DNA from 2 places in the Jeotgalibaca sp. A122 genome. Region 2 is predicted to be linked to the other one. Evidence: predicted binding sites of a transcription regulator. Region 2 holds the regulator's gene; the other holds the start of a gene.
What was found. The regulator CtsR, encoded in region 2, represses protease genes until heat stress. The targets are predictions, from matches to a motif close to TTGGTCAAAAAAGGTCAAANA.
Positions count from the first base shown of each region.

Region 1: clpP (ATP-dependent Clp endopeptidase proteolytic subunit ClpP) is a predicted target of CtsR. The motif match lies at 1,782-1,802, and genes of this name have one in related genera.

Region 1 is NZ_JBQPRB010000007.1:39,753-43,164, reverse strand. Features, by position in the region: gene ACTU7M_RS08680 (sugar-binding transcriptional regulator) at 1-801, opposite strand, end outside; gene clpP (ATP-dependent Clp endopeptidase proteolytic subunit ClpP) at 1,132-1,725, opposite strand; tRNA gene ACTU7M_RS08670 (tRNA-Arg) at 1,900-1,971, opposite strand; gene ACTU7M_RS08665 (DNA-directed RNA polymerase subunit beta) at 2,094-2,273, opposite strand; gene ACTU7M_RS08660 (rod shape-determining protein) at 2,292-3,317, opposite strand; gene murA (UDP-N-acetylglucosamine 1-carboxyvinyltransferase) at 3,355-3,412, opposite strand, start outside.
Region 2 is NZ_JBQPRB010000001.1:542,863-546,274, reverse strand. Features, by position in the region: tRNA gene ACTU7M_RS02640 (tRNA-Val) at 1-57, shown strand, start outside; tRNA gene ACTU7M_RS02635 (tRNA-Lys) at 118-190, shown strand; tRNA gene ACTU7M_RS02630 (tRNA-Thr) at 213-285, shown strand; tRNA gene ACTU7M_RS02625 (tRNA-Gly) at 290-361, shown strand; tRNA gene ACTU7M_RS02620 (tRNA-Arg) at 372-445, shown strand; tRNA gene ACTU7M_RS02615 (tRNA-Pro) at 456-529, shown strand; rRNA gene rrf (5S ribosomal RNA) at 586-701, shown strand; gene ACTU7M_RS02605 (glucosamine-6-phosphate deaminase) at 809-1,513, opposite strand; gene ACTU7M_RS02600 (CtsR family transcriptional regulator) at 1,764-2,228, shown strand; gene ACTU7M_RS02595 (ATP-dependent Clp protease ATP-binding subunit) at 2,267-3,412, shown strand, end outside.

The DNA of each region.
Region 1 (3,412 bases), on a different contig from region 2:
TTTTTTCTCAATCAGATCCGCCTTAAACCCTGTCGCCATCTTGCGACGATCCATCATAACTTTAGCATTTCCGATGCTATATAACAAGCAATTCGCGCGCTTCATCAGATTCATCGTCTGTAGAATCGAGGGCTCATTTTTTAACATATTCAACGCTTCTTCGCTCAAATCATCAGGTACAAACAATGCTGTGTTTGTGCCTCCCGTAGCTTGGGCCATTGAATCACTGACGGAGTTTGCCTGGATTGCCATTAGGTCACCCAAACCGCCTCGTGCCGGTACAAAAGTAAAATGCCTTTGTTCAGATAGTTTCGTAGTCATATGTCGCGCCATTGCAAGCATGGTACTACCACCCGCAACAGCAACTATGAACTCACCTTCCGGTAACAATTCATCAAAAACTTCGACTGCCTGTTTTCCTAAATCATCAAGAGCATCACTCGATTCATCTGTATCACCTGGTATAATGCGACAAAATTGGAGGTTCAACTTCTTAGCAAGTGCCTCTTCTTTTCTGTCCATTGTCAGCATGCGATCAAGAACGTCTTCAAGCTCATGGAATACTTTCTTTCCCTTTAAGGTGAGTGACATTCCGGACTTAGAACTAATGAGCAAACCTTGGTTCTTCAAAAAGTCCGTTTCGGTGCGTAATGACCTTTCGGAAATGCTGGTGATTTCGGACAACGAGCGTCTACCGATTGGCGCATGTAAGTGAATAACTTCCAGGATACGATAGCGATGAGTTAAATGTGCTAATAAATCCGGAATCACTTTTTGTAAGACAGAAATAGCATCTTTCATATCATCCCCCACTTTCCTAGTAGGTCAAAAAACGACCAACCATGCAGAAAAGTCTAGGCCATCATACTACCCAAAAGCAGTACAGGAGCTCTAAAAGCTTAATAGCGGTGCATCTCTTTCCCTTACAACGTTTATTCTATCAATTCCGAACTTTTTTTTCAACTATTTTGTATCATTTTCTTAAAAAACCCAAGAATTTTTTGGGTCGTTTTTTGTCCCGCAAAACAAAAAAGCAAAAGCCCCCTTGTTGTTTCCGCTTACATTTTACCACAACAAGAACAAAAAAAGACAACCAACTTTAAATTGTCGGTTGTCTTTCGTCTTAAATGCTTATTTCAGGTTTTTTGAACTTTCCATTACTTGATCAATCAAACCGTATTCTTTCGCTTGTTCAGCTGTCATGTAGTTATCACGATCAGTATCACGTTCGATTACTTCGATCGGTTGACCTGTTCTTTCAACCAAGATTTTATTTAGGCGTTCACGCGTTGCCAAGATATGTCTGGCCGCGATTTCGATTTCAGTTGCCTGACCTTGTGCTCCACCCAGTGGTTGGTGAATCATGATTTCAGCATTAGGCAAAGCGAATCGTTTACCTTTGGTTCCAGCCGTCAATAAGAAACTTCCCATTGATGCAGCCATACCCATTGCGATTGTTTGAACGTCTGCTTTTACAAAATTCATGGTATCGTAAATAGCCAGACCAGCAGATACGGATCCACCCGGAGAGTTAATATAAATATAAATATCTTTTTCAGGGTCTTGCGCATCCAAAAATAGCAATTGTGCAATAACCGAGTTTGCCAAGTTATCGTCAATGCCACCAGAAATCATGATGATACGATCTTTCAAAAGGCGTGAATAAATATCATAGGCGCGTTCACCGCGAGAAGTTTGTTCAATTACTGTAGGTACTAGATTCATTTAATTATCCTCCTAATCAAGAAATGTTTTTCATTTACAGTGATAATTGTACACCATTGGTCAAAAATGGTCAATTCGTTTGGTTGACCTTTCACCTATTTTATCAAAGTTAATATGCTATGGATATAAAAAAGCCCCCACCTTGAACAGACAAGATGGGGGCACCGTTAAAGACGTCGCCTGAGGGAATCGAACCCCCATTGCAAGAACCGGAATCTTACGTGATATCCATTACACTAAGGCGACAGCAGTGTTATTATTATAACACTAAACGCGAACTGTTGGCAATAACTTTTTAAAATCAGAGCACCCTTGTCATAAAAAGCACCCTGATTCTTCGTTCGGATGAATCCAACTTACCTAATTGATTAACGAATATAGTCAAGTATATGTTGCCAAGTGTCATATTTGAAAACATCCATCATTTCACCGTCTCCTAAGACACTATATCCCACAGCTAGGCCCACAAAAAATAAAACGGCTGCCAAGACTATGAAAAATATAATCCAAAATAGAGCTCTAAATATAGGTTTAACGTCGAATTTCATTACGAACTTCCTTTACATTTAATTTGTTTGGAGAATTCTTCTCAGGAATCCAATCTTTTTGCGGCGGGACTTGCCAATGTTTTCTAGTAGCAGACCTGTTCCCAAAACAACTGAATCTAAAGCTTCTGTTGCAACGAACACAGGAACACCCAGCTCATCGCTGAATAATTCCTCGATACCTTCGATCAAAGAACCCCCACCAGTTAAAACAATCCCGGTATTAATAATATCTGCACCAAGCTCTGGAGGTGTTGTTTCCAGTACCTCTTTAGCTTGATTAACGATATTCATCAATGTTTCATGCATGGCTTCGTATATTTCAGCCGAATTAATCGAAATGGTACGTGGTAACCCAGTCACCATATCACGACCACGAATTTCCATTGCAATAATCTTCTCTGGGTAAAGCGCAGTACCTACTTCTTTCTTGATTTGTTCTGCCGTTCTTTCCCCAATAAGTAATTTGTGTGATCGTTTAACGAAGTTCATGATGTCTGCATCAAGTTTATCCCCTGCTTGTTTCAAAGAACTGCTTGTTACGATACCACCCAAAGAAAGAACAGCAACATCACTGGTTCCTCCACCGATATCAATAACCATATTACCATTTGGCTGGAAAATATCCAAACCAGCGCCGACAGCGGCAACTTTAGGCTCTTCTTCTAAATAAACGTTTTTACCGCCACTTTTTTCAGCAGCTTCAATAATTGCTTTTTGTTCTATTGCTGTAACGTTTGTCGGGCAGCAAATCAGAATATTTGGCTTAGTCATTAAGCCTTTCACGTTCAAACGGTCAATAAAGTGTGTCAGCATTGCCTCTGTAATGTCAAAGTCTGCAATAACGCCACCTTTTAGGGGACGAATAACTTTGATATTAGAAGGTGTCCGCCCTACCATTCGGTAAGCTTCAGACCCCACAGCAAGCACGCGGTTCGTCGCAGTATCCACAGCAACAACGGAAGGTTCGTTCAATACGATTCCTTTACCCTTCACATGAATCAATACGTTAGCAGTACCCAAATCGATACCTATATCTTTAGCCAAGTTTTTTCCCCCTGAAAATAAATCGTAAATATTTGTATTATGCAAACAAGGCATCAAGGTCTTGAGAAGAAAGTGATTTTTCAGCACTCTCATCG
Region 2 (3,412 bases):
TGGGAGAGCGTCTGCCTTACAAGCAGGATGTCGGCGGTTCGATCCCGTCAACCTCCATTATCCAGGCCCCCTCAAACAGGCCGGATGGTGTGGACCGAGGTCCGCAATGGATTGTTTGAGTCATTAGCTCAGTTGGTAGAGCATCTGACTTTTAATCAGAGGGTCGCAGGTTCGAGCCCTGCATGACTCATATACATTTTAATATGTATAAAGCCGGCTTAGCTCAGTTGGTAGAGCATCTGATTTGTAATCAGAGGGTCGAGGGTTCAAGTCCTTTAGCCGGCATTTTGCGGAAGTAGTTCAGTGGTAGAACACCACCTTGCCAAGGTGGGGGTCGCGGGTTCGAACCCCGTCTTCCGCTTTCACATTTTGCAGCCATAGCTCAACTGGATAGAGTACCTGACTACGAATCAGGCGGTTGTAGGTTCGACTCCTACTGGTTGCATTTTTATCATCGGGAAGTAGCTCAGCTTGGTAGAGCACTTGGTTTGGGACCAAGGGGTCGCAGGTTCGAATCCTGTCTTCCCGATATCCGAGACTGGGTCAATTTCCTGGTCTTTTGTTTTTCATTGATAAGAAACATTGTGCGGTGACGATGGCGAGAAGGTCACACCTGTTCCCATCCCGAACACAGAAGTTAAGCTTCTTAGCGCCGATTGTAGTGAAGGGTTTCCCTTTGTGAGAGTAGGACGTTGCCGCGCAGTATGATTGAATCGGTCTCTCTATGGAGAGGCTTTTTTATTTGCAAAAAAATAAAGCCAGACAAAATCTAAAAAATAAGATTTTGCCTGGCTTTGTCATTCTTAAATTATTTAATTAAAGAAGCCGCTGCTTCATCCACGATAACAATTACATCTGGGTGATTTACTAAAACAGTTGAAGGAATGTCTTCAGTAGGTTCCGTAGCAGTCACTAAATCTTTGATTGCTTGAGCTTTATCTTCACCAAAAGCTAAAAGAATGATTTTCTTAGCCTTCATGATAGAAGCAAGACCCATTGAATAAGCTTGACGTGGCACATCTTCTTCTTTTTCAAAAAAACGTTTGTTAGCATTAATAGTAGATTGCGTTAACTCAACTTTGTGCGTCAAAGAGTTAAGTGGTGTGCCTGGTTCATTAAAAGCGATATGCCCGTTATGACCAATTCCCAAGATTTGAACATCAACAGGGTATTTTTCCAGAATAGCTTCATAATGTTCGATTTCAGCTTTTTCTTCGTTCATACCATTTGGTACATAGGATTCTTTGAAGGGTTTATGATTGAATAAGTTTTGTTCCATGAAGTAACGGTAGCTTTGCTCATGTGTTCCTGGCAAACCTACATACTCATCCAGGTTGACAGAAACAGCTTCAGAAAAATCAACATCACTTTCAACGAGCTTTTTATAAAGGCCTTCTGGGGTTGACCCTGTTGCTAACCCAAATACTTTTGCGCCATTGTCCAGGGCTTCCCGGATTAATTCATAAGCTTTTTGTGAACCTTCTTCTCTTGTTTGTGTATAAAGGATTTCCAATGATCTGATGCTCCTTTTTATATAGTAGTATTAAAATAATTCTAAAACTAAAAGTATTCATTGTCAATAAAACTAAAAAATACACATCCGGGATATTTATAAACAAAATAGTTCAAAAAAGAGTCAGATTACGATATAATAATTGGTCAATAGACAGATTTCGGACCTTTCCATTTGACACTGAACCAAGAATAGCATACTATTTGTGTTACAATAGTCAAAATTAGTCAGGTGAAAGGGGGCGGATGAATTGCAGAACCAAAATATGTCAGATATCATTGAAGCTTATATTAAAAAAATACTTAAGCAACAAGAGCAAGTTGAGATACGACGTAATGAAATGGCCAGTCACTTCAATTGTGTCCCTTCACAAATCAATTACGTAATTAATACGCGTTTTACCGAGCAACATGGCTATTTAGTCGAAAGTAAACGTGGCGGCGGTGGGTATATACGCATCATGAAGGTCAAATTCATGGATGAAGTGGAATTTCTTGATGAAATGATCAAGATGGTCGGAAACGTTATTTCCGAAAGAGACGCGTTTGCCATCGTTCAAAATATGTTTAATAAAAAACTAATTTCCAAGCGAGAAGGCAATCTCATGTTGTCAATTCTCGATAAAAATACGCTCCAGGTTTTTGGGGATGATGAGGATGTTGTACGCGCGCATCTTTTGACCAAACAATTACAGAGTCTTCGCTTTAAAGCATAATATAATCAGTCATAACCCTAGTAAAGGAGGCGTTAAGGATGGACGAACTATTTACAGAAAAAGCGAGCAAAGCGCTCATTCTAGCAACGGAAGAGGCCCATTACTTTAAACATCAATCAATTGGAACAGAACATATTCTTTTAGGGCTTCTACGCGAACCTGAGGGAATTGCCGGGAAAATTCTTCGCGACTTCGATGTGGATGAGGAACACGTTCGTGATGAAATTGAGCATCTAACGGGCTATGGAACGGCAAGACCGTTATCCGACCATTTTGCTCCAATGCCATTTTCGCCTCGGGCTAAAACTGTCGTGATGTACGCCACTACAGAGTCCCAAAAGTTAGGAACGCTTCTTGTTGGTACAGAACATCTATTGATTGGTCTGTTAAAAGAAGAAGTTTTAGCAGTAAAGATTTTGAAAAATCTTGGTGTTGATTTCAACCTATTACGTAAAACGCTATATGAAAAAATCGGTTTAAAACAACCGGCAAAAAATACGATTAGAGGCGGCAAAAAAGCTGCTAAAACTTCGGAGGGAACACCAACACTAGATTCACTGGCACGGGACATGACAGAATTGGCTCGTAATCAGAAATTAGACCCGATTGTAGGTCGGGAACGGGAAGTACGTCGCATTCTTCAAGTTATATCTCGCCGTACAAAAAACAACCCTGTTCTTGTCGGGGAGCCAGGTGTTGGTAAAACGGCAATCGTTGAAGGCTTAGCCCAGAAAATCGTCAATGGCGAAGTGCCGGAGCAGTTGGCACACAAACGTCTGATGATGCTGGATATGGGATCTCTGGTAGCTGGAACCAAATACCGTGGTGAATTTGAAGAACGGATGAAAAAAATCATCGACGAAGTTTATCGGGATGGCAATGTTATCCTCTTTATCGATGAATTACATACGTTAATCGGTGCGGGGGGAGCAGAAGGAGCAATCGATGCTTCTAATATCCTGAAACCTGCATTGGCACGTGGTGAGCTTCAAACAATCGGGGCAACCACACTGGACGAATATCAAAAATATATTGAAAAAGACGCAGCCTTGGAACGTCGTTTTGCCCCTATTCATATTGACGAGCCGACCGCTGATGAAACGGTGGATATTTTGATGGGACTACGCTCCCGTTATGAAGATCACCACCGGGTAGAAATCACGGACGAAGCGATTGAAGCAGCT